DNA from 2 places in the Streptococcus sp. 27098_8_73 genome. Region 2 is predicted to be linked to the other one. Evidence: predicted binding sites of a transcription regulator. Region 2 holds the regulator's gene; the other holds the start of a gene.
What was found. Region 2 encodes CtsR, which represses protease genes until heat stress. Its sites were predicted from a motif close to TTGGTCAAAAAAGGTCAAANA; they were not measured.

Region 1: the regulator CtsR is predicted to act here: its motif matches at 9,839-9,859, upstream of O3651_RS06875 (ATP-dependent Clp protease proteolytic subunit).

Annotation. Positions count from the first base shown of each region.
Region 1 is NZ_JAPVZT010000008.1:67,924-82,676, reverse strand. It holds gene O3651_RS06930 (polyprenyl synthetase family protein) at 1-634, opposite strand, end outside; gene O3651_RS06925 (exodeoxyribonuclease VII small subunit) at 631-843, opposite strand; gene xseA (exodeoxyribonuclease VII large subunit) at 821-2,161, opposite strand; gene O3651_RS06915 (helix-turn-helix domain-containing protein) at 2,263-2,487, opposite strand; gene O3651_RS06910 (NAD(P)H-hydrate dehydratase) at 2,709-3,551, opposite strand; gene O3651_RS06905 (ABC transporter ATP-binding protein) at 4,136-4,846, opposite strand; gene O3651_RS06900 (ABC transporter ATP-binding protein) at 4,846-5,610, opposite strand; gene O3651_RS06895 (branched-chain amino acid ABC transporter permease) at 5,610-6,563, opposite strand; gene O3651_RS06890 (branched-chain amino acid ABC transporter permease) at 6,567-7,448, opposite strand; gene O3651_RS06885 (ABC transporter substrate-binding protein) at 7,588-8,748, opposite strand; gene O3651_RS06880 (DUF2129 domain-containing protein) at 8,848-9,117, opposite strand; gene O3651_RS06875 (ATP-dependent Clp protease proteolytic subunit) at 9,205-9,795, opposite strand; gene upp (uracil phosphoribosyltransferase) at 9,967-10,596, opposite strand; gene ftsY (signal recognition particle-docking protein FtsY) at 10,741-12,249, opposite strand; gene O3651_RS06860 (Cof-type HAD-IIB family hydrolase) at 12,253-13,071, opposite strand; gene O3651_RS06855 (Cof-type HAD-IIB family hydrolase) at 13,071-13,862, opposite strand; partial or broken gene O3651_RS06850 (nucleoside deaminase) at 14,195-14,410, opposite strand; gene O3651_RS06845 (hypothetical protein) at 14,426-14,753, opposite strand, start outside.
Region 2 is NZ_JAPVZT010000006.1:18,471-33,223, forward strand. It holds gene O3651_RS05355 (NUDIX domain-containing protein) at 1-681, opposite strand, end outside; gene pnuC (nicotinamide riboside transporter PnuC) at 736-1,551, opposite strand; gene O3651_RS05365 (AAA family ATPase) at 1,573-2,631, opposite strand; gene O3651_RS05370 (DUF4430 domain-containing protein) at 2,816-3,217, opposite strand; gene O3651_RS05375 (ECF transporter S component) at 3,201-3,683, opposite strand; gene O3651_RS05380 (GNAT family N-acetyltransferase) at 3,768-4,208, opposite strand; gene O3651_RS05385 (ATP-dependent Clp protease ATP-binding subunit) at 4,223-6,652, opposite strand; gene O3651_RS05390 (CtsR family transcriptional regulator) at 6,657-7,115, opposite strand; gene O3651_RS05395 (hypothetical protein) at 7,402-7,752, shown strand; gene O3651_RS05400 (AraC family transcriptional regulator) at 8,019-8,891, shown strand; gene O3651_RS05405 (ATP-dependent Clp protease ATP-binding subunit) at 9,003-11,114, opposite strand; gene O3651_RS05410 (amino acid ABC transporter ATP-binding protein) at 11,548-12,312, opposite strand; gene O3651_RS05415 (amino acid ABC transporter permease) at 12,325-13,011, opposite strand; gene O3651_RS05420 (amino acid ABC transporter permease) at 13,015-13,707, opposite strand; gene O3651_RS05425 (transporter substrate-binding domain-containing protein) at 13,729-14,613, opposite strand; gene O3651_RS05430 (uroporphyrinogen decarboxylase family protein) at 14,629-14,753, opposite strand, start outside.

The DNA.
Region 1 (14,753 bases), on a different contig from region 2:
GAAAAGCCAAACCCAAGAGCTCTCCCGCCTGACGAAGCTTCCCTAGAACTGATTGACCAGTCTGAGCAATGATCCCAGCCGCTACAAAAGGATAGGCCAAGAGCTTACCTGTCTTATTGGCATGGATGGTCTGGAGCTGATCCATGGTCAACTTGCGGCCTTCTCCCTGCATATCCAAAACCTGCCCAGCCACCATACCAAAGGAGCCAGCCGCCAGAGACAGCTCTGCTATCAGCTCCACCTTGACCTGACTAGGGAGCTCTGCCATTGCCACCAACCCATAAGGATCCAAAAAGAGAGAATCTCCAGCCAAAATGGCCATATCCTCCCCAAATTTCTTGTGGCTGGTCAGACGGCCTCGGCGGTAGTCATCATTATCCATAGCTGGCAAATCATCATGGATCAGGCTGCCAGTGTGAATCATCTCCAGAGCTGCTGCCACTTGAAAGTGGGCAGGAGTTAATTCCAGACAAAAACCCTCCAGCAACTCCAAAAGCAAGAGAGGACGAATCCGCTTACCACCAGCCTCGACAGAATAGAGAATGGTCTCAGTCAAATCCGCTGACACTTTCTTGCTCTGATAAAAATCTTGAATCGTCAGGCCAATTTGCCTGATTTTAAACTCTCTTGTCATTCCATATCCGTTTCTGTGCCATCCGCCTGCATGACCTTGACCAAGGTCTTTTCTGCCTGATCTAGCGTCTTTTGCAAATCTTTAGACAACTGCATGCCCTTCTGGAATTCAGCGATTGCTTCTTCCAAGGCAACATCTCCATTTTCCAGCTTCTGGACAATGGATTCCAAATCAGCTAAATTTTCTTCAAATTTCTTGTCTTTTGACATCTTTTACCTCAACTTGGACCTGACCATCCCGCATAAGAATCGTCAACTGGTCCTTCTCCTTGATATCCTGACTGGACTCGATTACTGTTTCATTTTTTTGAATAATAGCATAGCCCCGCGCCACAATGCGACTGGTATCCAGCATGAGTAGCGCATCAGACAGCCGCTTGGCTTCAGCCACCTTATGGTCATAGATAACCGCCATATTGCTACGCAACAAGCGCTCTTGCTGGTTCACCTGCTCCTGATAGCGCTGCACCTGACGCAGGGGTGACAAAGATTCCAAGCGATGCTGGAGAATCTTGACCTGCTGGACTTCTTCACTATAATATTCGCGAATTTTTTGCTTTAACCGTAGATTGAGCTGATCTAACTTTTGCAGATAGCCATCATAAAGCCGTTCTGGCTGACGAAAAATAACAGATGAAGCCAATTTATGCAAGCGTTCCCGCTGGTAAGCCAGACGATTGGAAGCTGCATTAGACAGACGATTTTGCTGCTGATTCAAATGCCCCAGAAGATCCAGCTTGGTGACTGGTGTCGCCAATTCAGCGGCTGCTGTGGGGGTTGCTGCTCGTCGATCTGCCACAAAGTCAGCCAGAGTCGTGTCCGTTTCATGGCCCACACTGGAAATAATCGGAATCTGGGACTCAAATATAGCTCGTACGACGATTTCTTCATTAAAAGCCCAAAGATCCTCGATGGATCCGCCACCTCGACCTATAATCAAGACATCCAAATCTTCTCGCTCATTGGCTCGACGGATATTAGCCGCTACCTCGGCGGTAGCTCCTTCGCCCTGAACCTTGGTTGGATAAAGTAGAATGTCCACACCGGGAAAACGGCGGCTGACTGTCGTGATAATATCTCGGATGACAGCTCCACTAGGACTGGTCACCACCCCAATTTTCTTAGGAAATTGAGGCAAGGCTTGTTTAAATTTATCTTGAAAAAGACCTTCTTCTCCCAGTTTTTTCTTGAGCTGCTCAAACTGAACAGCCAAGGCGCCAATGCCGTCTGGTTCAGCCTTTTCAATGACAATCGAATATGACCCACTTGGCTCATAGAGCTGGACACGGCCAATGACATTGACCTTCATGCCCTCTTCAAGTTCAAAACCAAGCTTTTTATAAACACCTGACCAAATAGTCGCCTGAATGACTGCCTTCTCATCCTTGAGGGAAAAATACTGGTGATTGGGGCGCTTACGAAAATTAGAGACCTGACCTGTCAGATAAACCCGTTCCAAATAAGGATCTCGGTCAAACTTCATCTTCAAATAACGGGTCAAAGTCGAAACCGATAAATAATCTGGCATGTCGCTCCCTTTCTATTTTCTAGTATTTGCGTAACCTTTATTATACCAAAAAATGGAAGAAGGCGGTGCTTCTAAGTTCCCAATTTTCAGGATAAAAATCACTAAGATTTTGTACTTTCCTTGATAATTTGATACATTTCTATGCGCAACTGTTGCGCAATGAACTCTAAGGTTAGTAAACTAGGAATCGAATCGCCTGCCTCAATACGAGCCAGCTGTCTGACTGTCAAACGAGTCTCATCCTCACACAGCAATTCCCTTGTCATTTTACGTTGTTCCCGCAGTTCTCGAATTTTTTTCCCAATTGCTACTTTTAGCTCTGACATGGCACTTTCCGCACTTATCCTTTTCTACTAGTTTTTATACTTTTAACTCTCATACTTTATTTTTATTATAGCACAAAAAAGTTTTCTATCGTATTAACTTTTTTCTATAAATTAAAAAAGTAATCATGTGAGAAAGTTGATGAATCTTATACTTTTCCTAACTAAGACAAGATTTCCTAATCCACAAAAAGAGGCTCGGATTTTTCCAAGCCTCCCAAGATTTATTGACTAAAATTTTTCATCCAAGTTGGAATTCGTTGACTCAGTTCTGTCGGTAATACCACATAAACCTCTTTGGCTAATTCATCCGCTATGGCTGAATGCAAGTAGGTCGCAGCTGTTACTCTTTCAAGAAGTGAAGCCTGCTGAAATTGACCTGCAAAGCCAGCAATCATACCTGCCAAGGTATCTCCCATACCACCAGTTGCTTGATAGGGACCACCAACCTGCAACTGATAAATATCCTTTTCTCCACTCTGAAAAACTCGCGTTCCATTCCTTTTCTGTACAACTAGAGTTCCCTTAGGAAATTGGTCAACAGCCTTTTGGCTAGATTTTTCGTCCTGCGACTCGATGGGCAAGCCAGACAAGCTTTCCCATTCTTTCTGGTGAGGGGTAAAAATTGTCTGGGACTTTGGAAAAGGCAGAGCTTGCTTGGCAAAAAGTGAGATAGCGCCCCCATCCATGATCAAGATTTGTTGCTTATTTACAAGCTGTAAAACCAGCTGTAGCACTGATTTCTCTAAAGAATTTTCAGCCAAACCCGGTCCGATTAAAATAACAGTAGCCTTGCGGATCTGCTCCATTAATCGCTCTCGCTCCTGCAAATCAAAGGCCATAGCCTCTGGCAGATGGGCATGGAGGGCAGGAATATTTTCCCGTTCAGTTGCAACAGTCACCAAACCAGCTCCGCTCCTTACTGCGGCCAAGGCAGCCATGATAATAGCTCCGCCATAGGGATAGGTCCCGCCAATCAAGAGCAGGCGACCATAGTCGCCTTTATGGCTGTCTGGCGATCGATTTATAATAACCTTTTTCAAAAGCCTGTCACTGACTAGTTTCATCTTTGATCCTCTATAATTATTTAAATGTTTTCAAAAACCAATATTAGCCGCTCGAGCATTTTAGCTAAAGAAACTCGACTACCATTTTCTATCTCTGATAAGCATATCTTTATTGAATTCTAGTTGCGTAAGAGAACAGTGTTGAGCCCAACAAAAAGCATTATCTTTTTTCACTTCAAAATCAAAAGCTAAAATGACTCTCCATCTCGCCAGTTACCGCCAATAAGTATTTCCTATACTTTGACAATTTTTTCCGAAATTTCCAATCTTTATTTCGACCCGAGCAATTTTTCTTCTCCCATATTTTACCATATTTTCGCTTGATACTTAAAATGAAGAAATAAATTCAGAGCAAGATTTCTGTGGGACTATTACATTGCTTACTACCACAGTACCTAAAAAAATGGAGACTTTCATCAAAGAAAACTATACCACGAAACTCTAGCCTCATCTAAAAAGGGCCCAGCGGATTTTTAAAAACATGCAGCTGCTAATGTAACTTTTTAGTTGTAATCAAAAACGACTATCGGCTCATCCAAATAAACAAATTTATCTTGAAAACAAAAAAGGTCCACTGGACCTTTTTAACCACCTAGATATGCTTTTCGGACTTCGTCAGAAGCGAGAAGCTCTTGACCTGTTCCAGATAGAACGATTTTTCCTGTTTCAAGAACATAACCACGGTCTGCGATAGACAATGCTTTATTGGCATTTTGCTCAATCAAAAGCACAGTTGTCCCCTGCTTTTGGATATCTTGAATGATATCAAAGATTTCTTGAATGAAGATTGGAGCCAGCCCCATTGATGGCTCGTCCAAGAGCAAGAGCTTAGGAGTAGACATGAGCGCTCGACCCATAGCCAACATCTGCTGCTCACCACCTGAAAGGGTTGCAGCATCTTGGTTTTTACGCTCTTCCAGGCGTGGGAAACGAGAGAAGACCTTTTTGAGATTGGCTTGATTTTCTTCACGATTTTTCTTAAGAAAAGCTCCCATTTCAAGGTTCTCCAAGACAGTCAAACCTGGGAAAATATGGCGCCCTTCTGGAACCTGTGAAAGCCCCGCAGCCACAATCTTTTGAGCAGGCACTTTTTGAATTTCATTACCTAAAAATTCAATCTTTCCAGCACTTGGGCGAACCAAGCCAGAGATCGTGCGGAGGATGGTCGTTTTACCAGCACCATTGGCACCGATAAGGGAAACAACCTCTCCTTCGTTGACTTCAAAGCTGACATCACGGACAGCCTGAATCATGCCATAGTGGACAGATAGATTTTCAACTTTGAGCATGGACATTAGGCTTCACCTCCTAGATAAGCTTCAATAACGCGCTTGTCATTCTTAATCTCATCTGGTGTGCCGTGGGCAATCAAGCGACCGTACTCTAGTACGTAGATACGCTCAGTTACTTCCATAACCAGACTCATATCATGCTCAATCAGCATGATGGTAATATTAAATTCATTTTTAATCCGACGGATCAGAGCAGTCAGCTCAGCTGTTTCCTGTGGATTCATCCCAGCAGCTGGCTCATCCAAGAAGAGAATCTTTGGCTCTGTGGCAAGCGCTCGGACAATCTCCAGACGACGCTGTTGACCATAAGCCAAATTTTTAGCTAAAGTTTCTGCTTCCTTATCCAAGTCAAAGATAGCCAGCAATTCCAGAGCTTTTGCTTTCAATTCCTCTTCATTTTTATAAAATGCTGGAAGACGGAAGAAAGAAGCCAACACATGAGGTTTATGATGATTACCGAAAGCAATCAGTACATTATCCAAAACAGTTAAATCTTTAAAAAGACGGATATTTTGGAAAGTCCGGCTGAGACCCAGTGTTGCAATCTTGTAAGGTGTTTTACCATTCAGCAAATGACCATCCAAAGTAACTGTTCCCTCACTCGGTTCATAAACACCCGTCAAAAGGTTGAAAAGAGTTGTCTTTCCAGCACCGTTAGGCCCGATAAGACCGACCAGTTCCCCTTCGTTCAATTCCAGAGTCACGTCACTAACAGCTGTTAGTCCTCCAAAATTTTTGGTTAATTTTTTCACATCAAGAAGTGCCATTATTCTTTGACCTCCTTATTCTTTTTAAAGAGCTTAGCCAAGCTAAATTCCCAAGTACCAAGCAAGCCGCCTGGACGGAAAATCATCACCAAGATTAGGGCAAGTGAATAAACAATCATCCGAACGCTTGAGATATCTTGTAAAAGCATATTGAGGATACCCAATACCACTGCCGCAACGATTGCTCCAGTCATTGATCCAAGACCGCCAAAAACGACGATAATCAAGACATTGATTGTATTAATAAAGGAATAGTCTTTTGGTACAACAGAGCCAACAAATCCAGCCTGCAAAGAACCTGCAATAGAAGCTGTAATAGCCCCAAAAACGAAAGCAATGACTTTAATTTTTGTTGTATTGACACCGACAGACTCTGCCGCAATCTCGTCCTCGCGAACAGACAAGGTGCTACGTCCGATAGGACTGCGGAGGAAGTTAAGAGTCAAAATAGTTGTAATTACGACAAAGACATAAACCAATTGCCAAGAGGTAAAGTTAGGAATGGATAGGATACCTGCCGCACCATTAGTCAGATCGCTTCCATTGACAATCAGAATCCGTATAATTTCAGAAACACCCAGCGTCGCAATTGCCAAATAGTCTCCCTTTAAGCGCAGGGTCGGAATACCAACAAGCAGAGCTACTGCACCTGCAAGCACAGCGCCAACTAACATAGCAATAAAGAAAGTGCCATAGTTTGGAGATTTAGAGCCCATGATAGCTACTGCATAGGCACCAATGGCCATAAAGCCAGCATGCCCAAGCGAGAATTGTCCAGAAAAACCAACGATAAGATTGAGGCCAACAGCCAAGATAATATTAATCCCAATCTGCTCAAAGATTTGCAGATAGAAAGGATTGAGAATACCTGTGCTAGCAAGCACTGTCATCAATAGATAGCCAAAGAGGATCAGAGCAAGCCATAACGCATTTACTTTTAAATTATTTTTCATACATTACACCTTCTCTTTCACGTTTTTACCTAGAATACCAGCTGGACGAACCAATAGAATGATAATTAAGATCGCATACACAATTGCATCACGGAAATCTGACAATCCAACTGCTGTTGCAAAAGTTTCCAAGAGACCGATTACAAAACCACCCAAAGCTGCCCCTGGGATGATACCAATTCCTCCCAAAACTGCCGCAACGAAGGACTTGATACCTGGTGTCATTCCCATCAGTGGCTCAAGCGAGTTGTAGTAAAGGGCAATCAGAACCCCTGCTGCTCCTGCCAAGGCTGAACCCAAGGCAAAAGTAAAGCTGATCGTACGATTGACATTAATCCCCATCAGCTGGGCAGCATCGCTATCCACGGAAACAGCCCGCATGGCTTTACCCATTTTCGTCTTTTGCACAATAAACTGCAAACCAACCATGAGTAAAATAGAAATTCCCAAAATCATCAGTTGAATATTGGAAATCGAAATTGGCCCAAGCGTATAACGCACTGTTTTAATCACTTGAGGGAAGGAGCGAGTATTGGCACCTACAAAGAAGACCATCCCGTACTCCAAGAGGAAAGAAACCCCAATTGCTGTGATCAAGGCTGCAATCCGTGTTGAATTGCGCAAAGGACGATAGGCTAAGAACTCAATCACTACACCAAGGATCGCTGTTCCAACCATAGATAAAATAAGGGCTACAAAGAAGTTTAGGTGAAGGGTGTTAATCAGGTAATATCCCATAAAAGCACCAATCATATAAATGTCTCCATGCGCGAAATTAATCAGTTTGATAATTCCATAAACCATGGTATAACCCAAGGCCAGAAGCGCATAAACACTCCCCAAAATCAATCCATTAGCCAATTGCTGAAGAAATTGTTCGAGCATTCCACACCACTCTTTCTAATATAAAATAAGAGCAGAAACAACAATCTCAGACGAAGCCTTGTCTTGTCGTCTCTACTCAAACATCATAAGCAAGTAAGAAACAAGTCAAAGACTGGGTTTGTCCCCAGCCTCAGACCCTTTATTCAGGTTTAACTGTTTCAACAGTTTCTACTTTACCATCTTTCAAACCAATCATCAAGGCTGTCTTCACAGGATTGTGATCTTTATCGATGGTAATAGATCCAGTAACTCCTTCAAAGTCTTTTAACTTAGCAAGGTTATCTTTAATATCTACAGATGTTTTTGCACCCTTAGATGCTTCTGCTGCCATATAAACTGCGTCATATGAAAGGGCTGCAAACATTGAAGGTTCTTCGTTATATTTAGCTTTGTAAGCTGCAACGAATTTCTTCGCTTTATCTGTCATGTCACCTGAAGTTGAGAAACCAGATACATAATAAACATTAGTTGCTGCTGCTGGAGTTGCTTGCTCAACGAATTTGGCATCGCTAAATCCATCAGGTCCAACGATTGTTTGGTTAATTCCCAAACCACGCGCTTGGTTAACCAACTTACCAGCTTCTGTGTAATAACCTGGCACAATCAGTGCATCAAAGTCTTTACCTTTGATTTTTGTCAAAGCTGCTTGGAAGTCTGAGTCACCAGAAGCGAAAGTTTCTGTCGCAACGATTTCACCCTTGTATTCTTTCTTGAAAGCTTCTGCCATTCCTTTTGCATAATCGCTTGAATTATCATAGTAAAGAACGACTTTTTTAGCTTTCAAAGTATCAGTTACATATTTAGAAATGATTTTACCTTGGTAACCATCAGTAAAGGTTGCACGGTACAAATAATCTTGTTTATTTGTCAAATCATCTTGTGTTGCACTTGGTGTTACCAAAGGAACTCCTGCTTTACCAGCATTTGCAATTGCGGCAGCGACGGCACCTGAAGTTGCAGGACCAATGATTGTGTTAACTTTGTCTTGAGTTACCAAGCTTGTAGAAATAGTTGCAGCTTCTGCAGTTTCTGATTTATTGTCTTTATCAGTTACTTCGATTTTCTTGCCATCTACACCACCAGCTGCGTTGATTTCATCAACAGCAAGTTGAGCACCGTGTTGTTCTGCAGTACCGTAAGCCGCTACAGCGCCAGTTTCTTCAAAGTTGAAACCGAATTTAAGTGTTTTACCGATTTCTGTTCCAGTAGCAGATGAGTTGTTTGTAGAAACTTCCCCACAGGCTGCTAGAAGCGCAGCACTAGCAAAAGCTACAAGCGAAAGTGCAAATTTTTTCTTCATGAATAATCTCCTCTATTTTGTTTTTTGCTATGTTTGCAAATGATATAGTAAGAATATACCGAATTATCTGACAATTGTCAACCCAAAGAAGCCATTTTTTTAAATAATAGCGTTTTCTTGGTTTCTAAATAAACTTCCAACAAAATTCGTATCCAGATTTTGGATCTCGCAAGTCTGGATTTTTTTGATATAGGACTCTTTTGACAGGCTCTCCTTCAGAGAATCCGCCTGATCTTTTGCCACATAAAGCTGCAAATAACGGTGTTTCTTAGAATGATAAATAATATCTCCAACATGAGCCAGCTTCTTTGCATCGCGATTATAGTATAGATGAATGATGAAACCCATTCGTTCCTCTTTTTTAAACATGACAATCCTCTCTGGTCATTTGTACTCTATTGATTATATCAAAAAAAGCCCACAAATGGGGCATTTTTTCCTAGTTATAAATGAAAACTAGCTAAGATTATTATTAGCCATGATTTCATCGATGAAACCATATTCCAAGGTTTCTTGAGCACTCATCCAGTAATCACGTTCGGCATCTGCGTGAATTTGCTCAACCGATTTACCAGAATTATCAGCAAGAATTTGCTCCAAGGTCTTACGAGTCTTGAGCAAATGCTCTGCTGCAATGGCCATATCTGTTTGCTGAGTACCGCCACCAGTACCACCCATTGGCTGGTGGATCATATACTCTGCGTTTGGAAGCATGAATCGTTTGCCCTTAGCACCGCTAGAAGCAATGATAGTTCCCATGCTAGCTGCCATTCCCATGACAATCGTCTGCACATCAGACTTAATGAAGTTCATAGTATCTACAATCGCCAATCCCGCTGACACAGAGCCACCCGGAGTATTAACATAAAGATAGATGTCCTTGGTGCTGTCTTGTGCATCTAGGAAAAGCAATTGCGCAATAACAGAATTAGCCATATTGTCCTCAACAGGACCTGTCAGCATGATAATACGGTCTTTTAAAAGGCGTGAGTAAATGTCATAAGAACGCTCACCACGGCTGGTTTGTTCAATAACTACAGGAATCATGAATATTTTCTCCTTCATTCGATCTATTCATTATTATATCTTTTTGGTCAAAAAAGGTCAAATATTTGCTTTCTCTGTCGGATGACAGAAAGCAGCGCTGAGATTATCTTTGGTTTAGAAAGCACAAATCCACCGGTTTGGCAGAACTTTCCTTTTTGTAACTTCTAGCTATTATTTTGTACCAAAGAGGCGGTCACCAGCATCTCCGAGACCTGGAACGATGTAGCCGTGCTCATTAAGATGATCATCAAGGGCAGCAGTGAAAATATCTACATCAGGATGAGCATCCTGCAAGGCTTTAACACCTTCTGGAGCAGACACTAAGCAGACAAAGGTGATGTTGCTTGCGCCACGTTTCTTCAGAGAATCTACAGCCAAAATAGCAGATCCACCCGTAGCCAACATTGGATCGACAACAAAGATTTGACGTTGGTCAATGTCTTCTGGCAATTTTACCAAATATTCAACTGGCTTCAAGGTTTCTTCGTCACGGTACATTCCAATGTGGCCGACTTTAGCAGCAGGAACCAAGCTCAGGAGACCATCTACCATACCGATACCAGCCCGCAAGATTGGGACAATCGCCAATTTTTTCCCTGCAATCTGCTTTTGAACTGTTTTCGTAATTGGTGTTTCAATTTCTACATCTTCAAGTGGTAAATCGCGCAAAACTTCGTATCCCATCAGCATTGCGATTTCATCTACCAATTCACGAAAAGCTTTAGTAGAGGTATCTGTACGACGCAAGATAGACAATTTATGCTGAATTAGTGGATGAGCAATAACTTCAAGTTTTCCCATGATTGGATTTCCTTCTTTCATTTTATTCTTCTTATTATATCAAAAAAGAAGAAAAAAGGCTTGCAACAAGCAAACCTTTTCATCTATTTTGATTACTTTTTGATAGAAGAGTTTGATTTCAATTTAGGCTTTATTGATAGACTATTACACCAAACCTTCTAGGAGACCTCTCATAAAGTTCTCAGAGTTAAACTCGCCGATATCGTCAATTTTCTCGCCAAAACCAATCAGCTTCACTGGAATATCCAGTTCCTGACGAATGGCAAGCACAACACCACCGCGCGCAGTTCCGTCAATCTTAGTCAGGACAATACCTGTCACAGGCGTAATTTTTGAAAATTCTTTGGCCTGAACCAGCGCATTTTGACCAGTGGAAGCATCCAAAGCTAGGAAGGTTTCGTGCGGCGCTGCTGGATCCACCCGCTTGATAATGCGACCGATTTTTTCCAGCTCTGCCATGAGATTGTCCTTATTTTGCAAGCGACCTGCTGTATCAATCATGAGAATATCGACATTTTCAGCCTTGGCCCTTTCTAAACCGTCAAACACGACACTGGCTGGATCGCTCTTTTCTGGACCAGTCACAACAGGCACATCGACTCGGCGACCCCACTCAGCCAGCTGGGCAACTGCTCCAGCTCGGAAGGTATCTGCTGCCACCAGCATCACTTTTTTACCTTCTTGCTTGTATTTATAGGCCAATTTACCGATTGAGGTCGTCTTGCCTACGCCATTTACTCCGACAAAGAGCATGACAGTCAAACCGTTTTGGAAATTGATTTTTTCATTAAAGCGGCCATCTTTCTCATAGATATCGACCAATTTTTCAATGATTAGTTGGCGCAAGGCTTCTGGTTTCTTAGCATTTTCCAGGCGTGCTTCATAGCGCAAGTCCTCAGTTAGATTGGAAGCTACCTGCACACCGACATCACTGGTAATCAGCAATTCTTCCAAGTCTTCAAAGAAATCTTCGTCAACTGAGCGGAAATTAGCAAAGAAGGCATTGAGACGAGCACCAAAGCCAGTCCGCGTCTTTTTTAGACTGCGGTCATACTTGTCTTGAACACTCTCTTCTTGGTATTCAGTAGAACTCTCAGATGTTTCTGCGGGAGTCAGTTCTTCCTCTGCCTCTTCTCCATACTCGGTCGAGTCTACTTTTGAAGAAGTGCTTGCTTCCTGCTCACTAGATACTTCTTGCTCTGATTCGTAGTTAATTTGCTCTCTCGCTGCAGCCAAACGTTCCTGTAATTCTTGGTAATAATCTCTGCTTTCAGTCGCCGCTTCTGATTCGCTACTACTTTCCAACGCTTGATTTGCTGAAGTTTCAGACTGCTCTTCTGCCTCAGCCAAAACTTGTTCAGGACTTTCCTCGTCTTCAAGCACTGGTTCAGATAAGTCAGCTTGTTGAGTAGTTGGGGCAAATTCCTGCTCAGAAATTGCTGAATCTGTAGACTCTATCTTCTCTTCTAACACAAACTCTACTTCCTGAGTTTCCGCTGTTTCTTCATTGGAAGCAGCAAGAGGCTGGGATTCTGCCTCAAATGGGACTTCAGTCTCTGTAGTCTGATAACTCTCCTCTGCCTGCTCCTCTAACTGGGGCTTTTCTTCAAGTTCCTCTTTTTTACGTCCAAAAAGACGGTCAAATAATCCCATTCTTTAGTTCTCCTTCAATACATATTTCCGAATGGCCCAAGCAACTGCATCTTCATCATTGGTCATCGGAGTGACAACTTCTGCGACTTCCTTGACTTCTGGCACAGCATTTTGCATGGCAACTCCTAGCCCAGCCCAAGCAATCATTGACAGATCATTGGCTTCGTCACCGCAGGCCATAACTTGGCTTTTATCAATTCCCAAGTGGGCAATCAGTTTCTCCAAACCAGTCGCCTTGTGGACATTTTTCGGTGACCATTCCAGCAGCATTTCCCGTGATTTGAAAATCTCATACTGGTCAAACAGTTCGGGCGCAATATGAGGAATGGCTGCATCCAGCGGTTCCTGAGCAAAGGCTGTGACGCACTTATTGTAGGTAATTTGGCTAGAAAGGTCTTCAAAAGCAATGGATTCAAAGTTCAGAGCTGGATTAAACTCCGCATAGAGCGATACTTGGTCTGATTGAATCTGATAAACCAAGCCCCCATCAATCGCATCCAGAGGCAGACCCAATTTCTCAGTCTCTTCATAAATTCTAGCTACATCATCGTAGGCAAAAACTGTTTTATCCAAAATTTCGCCTGTATTGCGCTGAACTAGACCACCATTAAAGGTAATGGTGTATTCATCTGCCTGACCATCAGTGCCCAGCTCATGCAGGAAAAATTCCATAGCCTTAAGCGGACGCCCTGTGGTCAATACAACTTTGACACCTTGCTGCTGAGCCGCTTTGAGCGCTGCCAGATTCCCTTGAGAAATCTTTTTATCCGTAGTCAAAAGCGTCCCGTCCAAGTCCAAAGCGATCAATTTAATATCAGCCATTATAAGCCCTCCATGTAGGTCATAACAGATTGGGCCGCATGGTGGCCAATCACTTCTTTCGCAACTGCCAAAATTTCCGGCCGTGCATTTTCTGGTGCAATCGGGTGCCCCACCACCTGCATCATATGCAGGTCATTGAGGTTATCGCCAAAAGCCATGACCTGGTCCATTTCTAGGCCTAGCTTCTTAGCTAGCTCGACAAGAGCCACGCCTTTATCCACATAGTCCAGCACGATATCAATCGACTTATAGCCTGTTGTCATCGCCTTGACACCTGCGACATTTTCATTGACCCAGGCTTCGCCGTCGGCCACTGTTTCTTCGCTGAAATTGGTCGTGAATTTAAAAATCTCGTCTGTAATCTCACTAAAATCAGCAACTTTTTGGATATTTTCATTATAATTAGCGCTGAAAGAGAGATAAGTCGGATCTACTGTCTCTAGCACATAACAGCCTTTTTTCCCTGTCAGAAGCAACTCATTGATATTGACAAAAGGCGACTCCTTAAGCTTGTCAAATACCTTTAGATAAAATTCTCTTGGCATGGTTGCTTCGTATAGATCTTTTCCTTGAAACTCTACTAGGCTACCATTTTCTGCGATAAAGATAATATCATCCCGAACTTCATGAAAGAGCTTCTCAAGAGAGAGAATCCCTCGACCACTGGCAACAGCAAAGTAGATGCCCTTTTCTCTAAACTGAGCTAGCAGGTGCTTGAGCCGCTCCATATCAAACTGACCCTTGTCATCTAAAAAAGTCCCGTCCATATCTGTGGCAATGAGTCTTATCATACAATTATCTCCTTTTTTGAATTAGGGGTGTGCAAAGGGCATTTAGGGTATGCATCTTTTAAGGATTTAGGCAACCCCCATCATTTCTCATCTCTGTTAATCCTTTATATTATATCATAAAACTAACACTTCATTCCACAGATGAAAAACAGTCAGATCATATTTCTATGACCTGACCGTTTTTGATATTGTTTATACTATATCTATTTACTTTTTTATTTTATAAAATAACATCACATAAACTTTTTATATATTTAGTTATCCTAAATTCAATTTATGTTTTGCTATTTGGCAAATACGTTCTGGCGAAGCGTGGTCTACAAACTGACTTAGCAGTCTTCGAGTCGCCAGCTTCCAAGGTGTTGGTTTGCCTGGCGAATGGCTTTGATTTCGGCGTGCAGCGTGGCGTCTTGTTCCTTTTCACGTAAGTTATGACCACGCCCAATAATTTCACCATTCAAGACCACGACAGCCCCGATTGGCACTTCCGCTTGGTCATAGGCTTTCTGCGCTTCCTTCAACGCTTCCCTCATAAAGAATTCTTTTTCATGAAGTCCATGTTCTTACTGATAGACGCGCTTCGTCACGACTAGACTATGCGGTCTCTCAAACTCCTTATCTAAGTAATCTTGGTACGTTCCTGGTGAAATAAATCCTCGGGCGCTTAAAATATCGGTGCCTGCTGTCCCGACAATCGTATCGGCTAGCAATACACAGTTGGTACTCATCACAAAATACGTCTTGAATTTTGAAGAGGTAAATTTATACAAGAGTGCATCTGCTTCTTGTTTGAGCTTGTAGGCATACATTGGTTCTTCTTTGTCGATTCCAGGATGCTTAGGTTTCACCATTTTCGGTGGATCCCAAGGCACTGTCAGCGACATCAATTTG
Region 2 (14,753 bases):
ATTGCTGACGATGGGGCGTCTAGGCGTGATGAGATTGACCAACTCGGTTCCTTCATAGACGGTAAAGGGCGATTCCAGCAAATGGAGAAAAGTTGGATTCCAGTCCAGTCGCCCCTGAATGCGCTTGATAGACTCCAGCAGGATTTGGTAGTGGTCAAAGGCAAAGTCCTCTGCTGTCAGGACCCGCTCACCGTCTCTAAAACTCCTTGTCTTAAAGTCTACATCAAGAAAGGTGACTTCCTTGGCATCATCTCCAGCTTGTACTTGATCTACTGCTATGGCCGGCAGATAGACCAGATGGGCAATAGTGATGACCCAACCTCGCGGATCACGCCCAGGAGTAGATACCGTCATCAGCTGCTCCACCTTTTCCAGCGGTATCTCCAGCCCCACCTCTTCCTTGACTTCCCGAATGCAGGCCTGATAGGCATCCTCATGCTTGTCTACAAAACCTCCTACCAAAGCATATTTATTTTGATAAGGGTGAGCCTTACGCTTGATGACCAAGAGTTTTATCTGACCTTCTACGAAGCAGTAGGCCACCATATCTGCTGTTACGCTGGGCGTCTCGTACTTTGGCAAATCCTGTGTCTTGTACCATGCCAAAAAGGCGGACTCATCCGCCATGGTTTCGTAGTACTCTTTTTCCGACATTCCCGCTGGGATATCCTGTTTGGTCATGAGTTTCTTCCTTTCCTAAGCTATTTTTTCTATCAAAAAATCTCAAATCTTAGTCTAAGCTTTCTTCACCGCCTTGGTCCACTGATACCATCCGACGATACTATTGAGAGTATAGACCCAGTACATAGCCTGTATGTGAAGGTTGCTACCCCACCAGAGATAGATACTGAAGAGATTGGTCGCAATCCAGAAGATCCACTGCTCGCGGTAGAGACCAGTCATGAGAAGCTGACCGATACCATTGGTCGCATCTGTCACGCTATCACGGAAAGGCCGGTGACTGTGAATACTCTTATAGGCAAAGCCCATACCAATCCAAATCAGAGCAGTCAAGGCCAAATATTTAAGCCAACCACGCCAGTCTAACTTCTTAGCTTCAAAATGAGAGGGTTCTTCCTTATCTTGTTCATTGACTCGGTTGGACAACCAAGTGTAAAGACCGATCGGCTGCATAATAAAGAAGTAAACCGTAGTCAGCACTTCTCCATAAAAGCTAGCCTGAAAGGACAAGATGAGGTAAATCGCCGAATTAACAGCTCCAAAGAGGTAATTGCTAGCCCGCCCCTCAGCTACTAAGATGACGCAGACGATGCCCGTCCAAGAAGCAAAGAGTCCCAACCAATCATGTTGCTTCTGCCCACTGGTAAACTCCAGAATGAAGGGCAGACTGGAAAGAGCAATTAAGTAGAGCCATTGAGACAAGCTACGCCCGCCAAATAAATCCTGCCAGAGCAATTTGGCAATACCGCTAAAGCCCTGTTCTTTTGCTGCTGCACAGACATTCTGGAAATTCCGAGCAAAGGTTTGGGATTTTTGTTTTAGTCCTGCGGAGAGAGCTGCAGGAGAGAGTTTTTGATTTTTTACTACCATTCTATTTTACCACTTTCTTTTTTAATCTGCTTGATAAATCTTGTTAATCGCTTCTTTGGCCGCCTGATAATTGTCCAAATAACTGCCAGCCAGATAGACCGTCGGAATATGAGCCAAAGACTGCTCTCTCAGCTTTTTCAGATAGCTTGAAAAATCACTGCGGATAGCCTCGTCTGCCATACTCATATCGCGAAAGCCATCGTTGACATAGGCTCCGATCGGCTCAGCAAAGAGAATCAAATCCCATTTTTCCTTAGACAAAATGCTAGCAAAGAGATTGTCAAAGGTCTCTGTCTCCTCGTTTCGAACGGGACTTTCTTTCAGATAATAATCATAGTAAGCCTTGGTTACCAACGAATTTGTATCAGCCACGACCAGACCACGGTTGGCGCTGCTGTCAATTAAGCGGGAAGTCTGAGCATATTGTCCCAGGAGCAAATAATAGTAGTCCTTAGGTGTCAGCTCATCGTCTCGCACGTTATTTTGAATCTGGTATTCTCGAGCATATTCCAGACTAACCGGAGCATCATAAAAGCGAGCCAAATCCTTGGCCAAGGTTGTTTTACCATTGCTGGCGCTACCCATAATCAGCACTTTCTTGGTAAAGTGACGGCGGAAAGGTTGGGCGATATATTTCCAATAAAGGCTAGGATTTTCCCGAATCATCGTAGCTGAAATCCCAAACTGCCGCTCCTCAAAAGAAGTTTTGAAGCCACGCTTTTCTAACTCTTCTTGATAGTCTGCCTCACCAACAAAGAAAATCAGTTCCTCGCCTTCTGCATCATAGTCCACCAAGTCCAATAAAGCGGGCAACCACTGATCCCAACCCAGAGGATAGCGAGGGAAAGAAGTTTCGTCTAGTTTATAAACCTGAGTCAGTTCATCATCTGCGAAAGTCTCCCGCGTATAGCGGAAGCGCTTCTGCAGAGACAGACCTACTTCCTCTCCACGGTCTCCCTGATAACCAGAAACCACCACGCGCACCTTGTCGTAAGAACGCTTCGCCTTCTGAATCAAATCGATATGCCCCTGATGCAAGGGAGCAAAGGTTCCAAAGACGATTGCAATTTGTTTTTTCATAATTTCACCTTTTTATTGTTTTTTATAATTTATTCTTTCTATGATTTTATTATAAACTATATTTTTCTTTTGTCAATAGTTTTTTATAAAAATTTATAAAAATATTTTTCAGACACTTTAAAACTGCATTAAGCGCAAAAAAAGAACCTAATGTCTTAAGCATCAGATTCTTTTTCTACAAGATTTATTGCTGATAGACTTCTTGGTAGAATTCTAGCTTGTCACCATCCTTGACAGTGATTTGATTGGCTGCCTTAGGAGCCATTTCTCCGTTGACCTTGAACATCCAGTAGAGACCTTTCGCTTCATCCTGAGCATGACCGTCAATTGAAGTGATAAAACCATCTTTTTCTTCGACCTTATAGGCCTTCTTCAATGCGTCCATAGCTGTTTTTCCTTCTGCAACAGCCACAGTTTTCTCGCTCTTCTCCTGACCTTCTGGTGCAATACTGATACTGATTTCCAGTTCCTTTTTGACGGAAGAAGCAGCCGAACTAGAGCTGGTATCGTTTTTTGTTTGATTATTGCTACAGCCCACTAAAAAGAGAGCAAAGGTAAGCGTAAATAAACTAAAGATTTTTTTCATGATAAAGTCTCCTTAAAATAAAATACAAAATAGGATAGAAGAGCATCGTGGACCAGGCGTGGGCTAGATTGAAGCCTGCTCCCGCTGCCACATAAGTCCACCAAGGCATTTGATAAAGCAAGGCTGTGATACCATCAATCACAAGACCATAGCTAAAGGCTAAAAGCAAGGCCAACATACTCTGGCCAATCAAGCCTAGTCGCCGATACAGCAGATACCATAGACAAATGACCACCGCAAAGGATAAGATCTGGAAAAGAACCCATGGTCCCATTCCAAAGAGAAATGAAGATACAAAGATACTGATAGACATGACTAGAAGAGAGCCCTTCAAGTCCTCAAAATCCACCAAGAGAAAATACAGCGCTGTAATCGGCTTGATATTGGGCAGACCAGCAAAAGCATAGCGAAGCACGACGCAGACAGCCGCCAGAAGAGCTATTCGAGCAAGATAACGAAGAGACACAGTTTCTGCCTTTCTAAACGATATTCTTCAGTAGGATAACACGGTTCTGATTAGCCTAGCAAGAATGCTAAGTAAATCAGCTTTTTATGTATCCTGTCGAATCATCTCCGTTAGTCCTTGATCTCGGTAAAGCAGATCATTTCTAACTGAAAATCCCAGCTCCTGCCAAAAATGGTTGCCCAGTTCATTTCTTTCAAAAACGACCAGCGATACTTTATGGATACCAAGTCTTTTCACTGCTGACAAGGCCTGTTCGACCAGAGCTCTGCCTACTCCTTTTCTACGAAAATATGGATGGACAGCTGTATGATAAATGTACGCTCTACGTCCATCTGTGCCAACTAGAATAGCACCTATAAAGCTCTCCCCTTCCAAGGCAACCAGACAGGTCTCAGGATTGCGCTTCAAAAAACGGGCAATCCCTTCTTCAGAGTCATCTAAGTTATTGAGCCCCATACCAGCGCAAGAGAGCCACAGCTGGTAAACAGAGGCATAATCCTTTTCTGTCATCACACGAATTTCCATTGCACACATCCTCCCTAAGTCATTTCAAATTTGAGTTGACCGTTTTTGACGCCAACTTTAAGCGTTTGACCAGCTGCTAAATCTCCCGTCAGGAGCAACTCAGACAGCTTGTCCTCCACCTGCGTCTGCAGGGTACGGCGCAGCGGCCGCGCTCCCATTTCTGGATCGTAACCTTCCTGAGCCAGCAATTTCAGGGCACTAGCTTGGAATTTAAGCACGATGCCTTGCTCTGCCAGACTCTTAATCAACGGTTGCACCATAATCTTGACCACTTCCTGCATATCCTCAGCAGACAGACTGTGGAAGACCACCTTTTCGTCAATCCGGTTGATAAATTCAGGCCTGTAGGTCTTTTTCAACTCTTCCAGAATGCGTTTTTCCATATTGGTCTGATCAAAGCGGATATCACGCGCCCCAAAACCAACCGTCTTATCATCCCGCAGGGCTGTTGCCCCCAGATTGCTGGTCATGATAATGATGGTATTGGAGAAGTCCACCTTGCGGCCCTTGCTATCGGTCAACTGGCCGTCATCCAAGACCTGCAAGAGGACATTGAAAATATCTGGATGAGCCTTTTCTACCTCGTCAAAGAGAAGAACTGAATATGGACGGTTGCGAACCTTTTCCGTCAATTCGCCGCCTTCCTCGTAGCCTACATAGCCCGGAGGCGCCCCGTTGAGACGACTCGCTGCGAATTTCTCCATATATTCACTCATGTCGAAGCGAATCAGGGCTGATTCATCATCAAAGAGAACTTCTGCCAAGGTCTTAGCCAACTCTGTCTTCCCGACACCCGTTGGCCCTAGGAACATAAAGGAACCAATTGGGCGTTTACCAGTGCGAATGCCCGATTGATTGCGACGAATAGCTCGGCTGACAGCCGAAACTGCTGCATCCTGTCCGATAACCCGCTTGTGTAGTTCTTTTTCCAAGTTGAGATATTTTTTGGCATCTGTCTGAGTTAATTTCTGCACAGGAATACCTGACAAGCGACTGAGAGTCTCTAAGATATCCCCTGCTTCCACCTTCAGCTTGTAAACAGTTGACTCCTGCTCTTTTGCCAGTAGCTGGCCGACTTTTTTAAATTTTCCAGCCATCAAAGCCTGATCCACAGGCGTCAAATCCGACTGTTTATAATTCTGCGGTCCTTTATTCTGCACAGTTGCACTGGCTTCATCCAAAAGGTCAATGGCAGAGTCTGGCAAATGCTTGCTGGTCAGGTAGCGATGAGCATACTTGACCGCTGTTTCAATGGCCTGATCACTAATCTGCACCTTGTGGTGATCCTCATAGCTCTTTCTCAAACCCTGCAAAATAGCAATGCTATCGGCCACAGTAGGCTCTTCAATAGTGACCTTGGCAAAACGCCGAGACAGAGCAGCATCTTTTTCGATATGTTTCTGATACTCTTCCTGCGTCGTAGCACCAACTGTTCGCAAGGTTCCCCGAGCCAGAGCCGGTTTCAGGATATTGGCCGCATCCAAGGTCGAATCAATCCCGCTGCCAGAGCCCATGATGGTATGCAGCTCATCGATAAAGAGGATGACATGGCCGTCTTCTTCGATATCATTGATGATATTGTTCATCCGCTCTTCAAAGTCTCCGCGGAAACGAGTCCCAGCGACAACATTCATCAAATCTAATTCCAAGACGCGCATCTTGGCAAGTTCTGCTGGAACCTGACCAGCTGCCACGCGTTGAGCCAAGCCCAGTGCCAAAGCAGTTTTACCAACCCCCGCATCACCAACTAGTACTGGATTATTCTTTGTCTTGCGGCTGAGGATCTGAATCATCCGAGAAATTTCCTCATCCCGCCCGATAACTGGTTCCAGACGACCAGTCCGAGCCAGTTCTGTCAAATCCCAAGTATAGTCTTCCAGGCCACCGCTAGTTGAAGGAGGCATGCCCATCATATTCGCCATGGTTTGTTTAGCAGAGGCCGTATTTTTATTTAGCGAGCGAATCGATTTGATTTCCTCTCTGCCCCAGCCAGCACGCTGCTCTAAAACCTTTCGCAAATCACTGAATCGAGGGGCTGAACTCTTATCATCATAGCCGAAACCTGCAGCTTCTAACACACGAGCTGCCAAGGTCCCACGGTCAAATAGCATGGCTAGGAGCAGGTGCTCTGTTCCTAGGCTTTTAGCGTGGACGGCTTCCGCAATCTGCCCTGCTTGAGTAAAGAGCTCCTCCAAACGGTGAGAGAAAGGCAATAAGTCAAAACCGCCCTTTTTTTGGTACTCTTTTCCAGTAATGTCAAAGGCCGCTTCTTCCAGTTTATCCACTTCAATAGGGAATTCATTTAGAGCCGATCCTGCCACGCTGTAGGGATTATTAGCCAGAGCCATCAGCACCTGCCACGATTCTAAATAATCGGTAGCAAAATGACCGGCTAAAAGTTGAGCCGCTTCCAAGCTTTCTACTAAAGCTTTTGAATAATTCATATTCTTAATTTCCTTTTCTATCTAGTTGCTGCAAAATTTTCCGTAACATTCTGGCTCGAATCCTCGGAGCCTCTGTCCCTAAGACAGCATCGCTGGCACTCGCTAGGAGGAGTTTCCCCTCACGCTGGCTGATAATTTTTTCATCAAAGAGCAGCTGCAAGATATCTGAAAAAACTGGCTGGCTGAGCGACTCACCGACATTGGCCAACAAATCAGACAGCATCTGGTGCCGATCGGAAAATTCAATCTTACCAATCCTGATATAGCCACCGCCACCGCGCTTGCTTTCGACGATATAGCCCCGACTCTCCGTAAAGCGTGTCTTAATCACATAATTGATCTGACTCGGAACCACCTGAAAAACATCGGCTAACTCACTGCGCTTCAGCTCGACCATGCCCGCCTGCGCCAAAATTCTTTTGATATATTCTTCTATACTATCCGAGGTATTTTTGATGCCCATGATATACCTTTCTATCTGTTATATCTAAAAATAAGCATTCAAGTCTTCTCTAACATTGACTATCTTTGACTATTATACCGAAAAAATCTATTTTTTGAAAGAAAAAGAAGTACCAGAAAGCTTGAAAATATCTGATAATTCAGAGTAATGAAAAAGATTGCTGGACTGGATAAAAAAAGAGTGTAAACGCTTGCTTTTTACTTTTAAAGACTTATAATAAAGGTGTGAAAGTGTGGTGTTTACACCATCAACCGTATCCAAATAATCATCAAAAGGAGGTTTTCCAATGAAAATAAATTGGCTCAACTATACCCATCATGTACTTAGCTGCCTGTTTATCACTCTGAGTATCTTGACTATTTTTTCCGCCGAGTATGTCGTTTTCCCAACGAGCCTTCTTCTAGGCTGTCTCCTCATTCCTCTACTCTTTGAACAGCACTTATTCAGTCGCCGAATGACTTGGATCCTCAGCGTTTTCTTTGCCATTCTTGCCTTTGCCCTTCTCTTTATCATCAAAACCAATCATATCTCCCTTAGCTATCCAGCAACAACCCTTCTTCTTTTTGTACTAGCAAGCCTGAGTTTTTCAAACTCCTTTATCCTTCACAAAAATAAAGAACAAAAGGCCGCTAGATAAAACAGCACAATAAAAAGTGTGGAAGCAACATGAGCTCAGAAGAGCCATGAATTCCACACTTTTCTTATTTTATAAGGAGCTGGATGGTCGCCAAAAATTCTTAAATGGTTCATCCACGCTGCCAGCCTAAACTAGACTTTCAGAAAATTTTCTCCTCTTTATTTTCCTACTTTCATTTTCTTTTTAATTATATTATAATAGTTGGCAAACACATTTTCTAGTCTAATTATTTTAAAAAATGATAGTATTCTACGAAGGAGGGCGACATGATGGATTTGGGTCAATTGCACAAAACTACTGAATATAAGAATCAAGGGACCCCCTATTCTCTGACGCGGACCATTACGGAAAACGGCCAGCCTGACATCCTCTTCCACTGGCACACCGATGTTGAAATCATTTACGTCCACGAAGGAAGTGCCCAATTTCATATCGACGATCATTATTTTAACAGCCACAAAGGCGATATTGTCCTGATTCGTCCCAATGCCCTCCACTCCATTCATCCGATTGAGCAGCAGCGCCACTACATGGATGCCATTAACTTTCACTTGGACTTGATGGGCTATTCGGCCATGGATCATGCTAGTATCCACTACTTACAGCCTCTCTATAATGGTCAATTGGACTTTGTCCACGTCATCAAGCCGACTGATCAAGCCTATGAGGAAATTCGTCAATGCCTGCTGGCTACTATGGAAACCGGTTATTGCCAAAAGAAATACTATGAATTTCAGCTCAAGGCCCAGCTCAATCAGCTCTTCTACTTGCTCTTTGAAAACGGCTATATCGTCTCCAAGGAGCTATCTGCCGAGGGCTACCGCAAGGAAGAGAAAATTCGGTCTATCATCGACTATATCAATGAGCATTATCAGGAAGAACTCTCTATTGATCAGCTGTCTGGTATTTGCGGCTACAGTCCTACGCACTTCATGAATTTCTTCAAAAAACATCTGGGCGTTTCTTGCATCGAATATCTGATTCAATTTCGCCTGCGCAAGGCTGCCGAGCTCCTCCAGCACTCCACTCTGTCAGTTCTGGAAATCTCAAGCCAGTCTGGTTTTAATAACCTTTCTAATTTCAACCGACAATTTAAGAAATACTATCAAATGACACCCAGTCAATATCGAAGGAAATAGGGAAATCTCCAGTCAACTGATTGGAGGTTTTTTTATCTGAACATGATTAATAAAAAAAACGAACAGACTAAATATCTGTTCGTTTTACGGGATTTTGAAAGTTATAGGTAGTTATTCTGCTGATTTTTCACGGATCACCAAGGTTCCATCTTCCATATCTGCAGTCAAGTGCTTAGCATCTAGATTATCCAAGTGGAAGTCAGTCACCTTGTCACGAATTTGTTGCTCGATAACGCGGCGAAGCGGACGAACACCCATGACTTGGTCATAACCAGCATCGCGCAGGAATTCCTTAGCCGCATCAGATACTGCCAGATCAATTTCCTTCTTGCTCAAGGTTTGATTTACTTCAACCAGCATGAGATTCACAATTTCCATCAAATCTTCTTTCTTGAGATGAGAGAACTCGATAACCGCATTGAAACGATTGAGGAACTCTGGACGGAAATAATGTTTGAGTCGCTCCATCAGATCCGGCTTTTCTGCATCCTCTTCCAAGCCTGCTTCGTAGCCAAAGCCAGCATTGGAAGTCGCAATGATAACCGTGTTTTTGAAGTTAACAGTATTCCCTTGACCATCCGTCAAGCGACCGTCATCCAGAACTTGAAGAAGAAGGGTAATCACTTGTGGATCCGCCTTTTCAATCTCATCCAAGAGAATGATAGAGTAAGGATTGCGGCGCACGCGCTCGGTCAGGGTGTTGTTGTTGTCATCATAGCCGACATAACCAGCAGTCGTACCAATCAGCTTGGAAACCGCTGTGCGGTCACTGTATTCAGACATATCCAGACGGATGATAGCATCCTTGGTACCGAACATATCCAAAGCCAGTTGCTTAGCAAGCTCAGTCTTACCAACACCAGTTGGACCAACAAAGAGGAAGCTTCCGATTGGACGGTTGCCTTCATCAAAGCCTGCACGATTACGGCGGATGGCACGAGCCACAGCTTCTACAGCCTTGTCTTGGCCAATCACCTTGGCTTTAAGACGATCATTCATGCCCTTAAGGCGCTCAATATCGCTAGCGCCCATTTGAGATACCGGCACACCAGTCATTCGTTCAACAGACTCTGCCACATCATTGACTGTCGCCGTCACCTTCATATCCTCAGTGTGATTTTGGATCTTCTTTTCCAGCTCTTCAATGCGGGTCTTAGCATTCAAAGCTGCTTCATAGTCTTCTTTTTCAACAGCTACTTCCTGTTTGTCTTTCTGTTCAGCAATCTCATTTTCAACTGCATGAACATCAGTCACTGGATGCTGGGCTGCCAAGTGGGCAGCAGTCACGTCGACTAGGTCAATCGCCTTGTCTGGCAGGCTTCGTTGTGGAATATACTGAACAGAGTAATCCACAGCCGCTTTCAGCACTTCATCCGGCAGGATGACATTGTGGTGCTTTTCGTACAAGTCCCGAATGCCTCGAAGGATCTGATAGGTATCTTCGGCAGATGGTGCATTGACCTTAACTTCATTGAAACGACGAGCCAGAGCTGCATTTTTGAGAATGGTATTGCGGTACTCGTCTTGAGTAGTAGCCCCGATAACGGTCAACTCACCGCGAGAAAGCGCTGGTTTGAGAATATCTGCCAAGCCCTTAGAGCCACTATCTCCGCCAGTAGAGCCAGCCCCCAGAATTTGATGGATTTCGTCAAAGAAGAGGATGATGTTGCCGGCTTCCTTGACTTCATTGACCAAGTTTTGGATATTTTCTTCAAAGCTACCACGATATTGAGTACCAGCTTCCAGACCGGAAATATCGACAGAAATAATTTCTTTATTCTTGATGGCCGCTGGCACATCACCATTGACAATAGCCTGAGCCAATCCTTCTACGACAGCTGTCTTACCAACTCCGGCATCACCGACCAGAACTGGATTATTCTTAGTCCGGCGAGAAAGAATTTCAGCTGTTTCTTGGATTTCCTTATTGCGTCCAATGACTGGATCTAACTTACCATCACGCGCTTCTTGAGTCAAATTGCGACCTAGCTTAGCCAGAATGCCATCTTGCTTAGGCCCATGCGCTCCAGCTTGCACATCCTGTTCGCCAACTACTTGACCAGGGAGCTTGCCAGTAGCTCGGTACTGAGCAAACTCTTCCGGTGTGACCTCTCTACCATTGATCAAGTAGCGCCGGTGTTCGCTGTTGTAGCCGCCCATGCGCCCCATGAGTTGGTTGAAAAGGTCGTCCATACTGTTAAAATTGTTGTAATTGTTGTTCATCATTTTTCCTCACTTTTTATACGTTTTTATATCATTTTTTTCATTTACTAAAGTTTCAGATAAGAAATCTCTTTCTTACCTACTGTACATTTATGTTCATATCGGAGATCTTCTCCTATCTATTATTTTACATAACTTATTCTATTTCCAAAAATTAAGACTCCTTCAGTCTCTTACTTTATGGATGAGTTGGATCTATTTCAGAAGAATATAATGTTACATAATTTTTAATCCTCCCAAAAATAATCGCCTACTGGCTACATCCTCATCTTCTGAATAAATTCTGTGTAAACTTTTTGTTTACAGTTGTAATTATACATCCTTTTTACTCCCTTGTCAATAGGTTTTAACAAAAAAATTACATAATTTTTTAAAAGTCAAAAAACTTCCCCCACATAGAAATGTGAAGAAAGCTTCTCTATTTTGATACAAGTTAAATCATATACTCTACACTATAACTGGCATCCGACAGAATGCGGGACAGAAACTGTTTGGTCCGCTCCTCCTTGGGACTGGTGAAGAATTCCTGTGGAGGATTTTCTTCGATGATGTGACCTCCGTCCATAAAGATGACATGGTTGGCCACATCACGGGCAAAGCTCATCTCGTGGGTCACAACGACCATGGTCACTCCCTCCTGAGCCAGCTGCTTCATGACACTGAGCACTTCACCGACCAGTTCCGGATCTAGAGCCGAAGTTGGCTCATCCAGCAGGATGACATCTGGCTTGACAGCAATGGCGCGGGCAATCCCAATCCGCTGCTGCTGGCCGCCTGATAGTTGAGAAGGATAGTAGTCCTTGTAGGCTAAAAGGCCCACGCGCTTCAAGGCATCTTCCGCAATCTCAAGCGCTTCTTCTCTCGGTATCTTACGAGCGATCACTAAGCCCTCTAAGATATTTTCAAGGGCTGTTTTATTGGCAAAGAGATTATAATGTTGGAAGACAAAGGCCGTCTTTCTGCGTATTTCCAAAATCTCCTTTTTGCTAAGTTTGGCCAAATCATAGTCCTTACCAGCCAAAGTCAGCTGGCCGCCATCCGCCTTTTCTAAGTGATTCAGACAGCGCAGAAATGTTGTTTTCCCAGAGCCTGAGGGACCAAGAATTACCACAACGTCGCCTTGATTGACCCTGAGACTGACATCTGCCAGCACCTGGTGCTCTCCAAATCGTTTGGAGATATGTTTTACTTCTAACATAATCTTTCCTTCCTAAGCAAGAGCGTAGCGCTTTTCCAAGCTTCTAAACATCCACTGAATCAAGCCGCAGATAATGAGATAAATAACAAAAATCACTAAGTAAGACTCTGAATACTGGTAAGAATGAGAGGCTTCGACCTTAGCCAAAGCTGTAATATCCTTGACCGTCATGACAAATACCAGTGAGGTCCCCTTAACCAAATTGATAACCAGATTGGCGAGATTGGGCAGGGCAGAACGCAGAGCCTGAGGAAAAACAATTCTCCGATAAGCTTGAAAATTCGTTAAACCAATCGCTTGAGCCGCCTCCAACTGCCCTTTATCCACTGTCAAAATAGCAGAGCGCAAGATTTCCGATAAACTCCCTGTTGTCATCAAGCTATAGATGATGAAAGCATAGTAAAGCGGATTGAACTTAAAGACGTCTACCTGACTGCCTAGACTTTTGAAAAATTGATTCAGCAAGCTAGGAAATAGACTGTAGAAAAAGAGGATAAGTAAAATGGGCGGCGTCGCCCGAATGAAGGCCAGATAAACCACCGAAAAGGTTCGCACACCTCGAACTTTATAAATCTGACCTAGAGCTAAGAGAAGGGCTGGAATAAAGCTGAGCAGAATAGCCACTATCATGATAATCAGTGTGACCGGTATGCCCTTCAAAGTAACCAGAAAGGTATTTACAATATAATTCAAATCCATGCTTTACCTCTCCTTGACTGTCAGACTTTTTTCCAGAAGCTGGGAAGCCAGCGAGACCACTAGGGCAATCCCCCAGTAAATCAAGGCCACCGCTGTATAGGTTTCGAGGGAATAATTGCCCAGATTCCGGCTGATGAGATTTTGCCCCGCTCCCATAACATCCACTGCCCCAATCGTATAGGCCAGCGCAGCATCCCGCATGAGATTAAGAAAGGCGGTAGTCAAATTGGGCAGGGCAATACGAAAAGCTTGTGGCAGAATGATCCGCAGAAAAGTCTGCACTGGTGTCAAGCCAATACTGAGACCTGCCTCGGTCTGTCCCTTGGGAACAGCAAGATAAGCTGCCTTGAAGACTTCTGCAATCATGGCCGCAAAGAGCAGAATCATGGTAATGATGACAAATACGGTCCGTGACCAATTGTTGATATCCAGTCCCAACCACCATTTTAAAAACTCTGGAATGCCATAGAAGACCAAGAAGAGCAAGACAATAGGCGGTGTACACCGAAGGATAAATATATATCCTCTAGCCAGACCAGCAAAAGTCGGCTCCTCCACAACCTGAGCCCAGGCCAACAGACCACCTAGCAAGGAGCCAATTAAAACCGTCACGAACATAATCCATAAAGTAGTCGGCAAGGCCTGTAACAAACCAGGCAGCAGGCCAAAAACACGGGACAAATCATAAGCGACCATACGGTCTCCTTTCTCCAGCTTTTAGTCTTTATCTACATAAGAAAAGACATCTTCACCAAAGTATTTTTCCGATAATTTAGAGAGTGTCCCATCTTTTTCTAGCTCTTTAATAGCCTTTTCATAGGCTTTGGCAAACTCTTCATTCTTTTTATCTTTATGAATGAGTGGATAGGTAGGGATACCCTTATAAGGGAACCAGCTCAACTGGTCCGCATACTGATGATAGGAACCTACCTTGTCTGTGACAGCTTTTTCAAAGGACAATTTGATATCAAAGAAGGCATCATAGCGACCTTCCAAGACCCAAGCATAGGCATCCGATATCTGAAAAGACTCTGCTGCGGTCAACTCAATTGGACTAGCATTGTGCTTTTTGTTGTACTCTTCAATCACTGTCCATTGAGCATTCTGTGGTGAAATCGGCACCAATTTCCCTTTTTCTTTGGCAAAATCATCAATATTTTTAAATTTATTTGCGTCTGCTTTTCGAATGGTGAAGCCGATGATACTAGCTCCGATAGGACTTTCTGGAATGATGAACTTCTTAGCCCGCTCTTCCGTGTACCAAGCTCCCTTGGTTCCGATATCATATTTCCCAGATTCCAAACCAATCAAAAGATCTTCGTCACTGGTGCCAGTATATTCGAACTGATAATCTGGCAATTTTTCATCAATGGCCTTGAGTACAGCCACTTCATAGCCATCTGACTTGCCTTTTTCGTCCAAAAAGTCGTAAGGAACGTAGTTTTGCGTATGAGCTACTTTTAAAGTCGTGACCTTGTCACTGCCTGATGTCGAACTACTCGCCTTGCTGGATGAAGCCCCCGTCAAGGTCCGTCCCAAATAAGTTGCGGCAACAATAGCAATCACAGCTACTCCACCGATAATCCATTTTTTCTTACTCATTCTTTCGTCTCCTTCTTATGCTAAACTTGCTGCTTGGCGAACCCACTCAATCCGCTCTGGATCAATATCGCTTGGGATGGTGCAGTCAGCCCCGATAATCAAAGCATCCTTACCAGCCTCTGCTATCAAGCGCTTAGTCT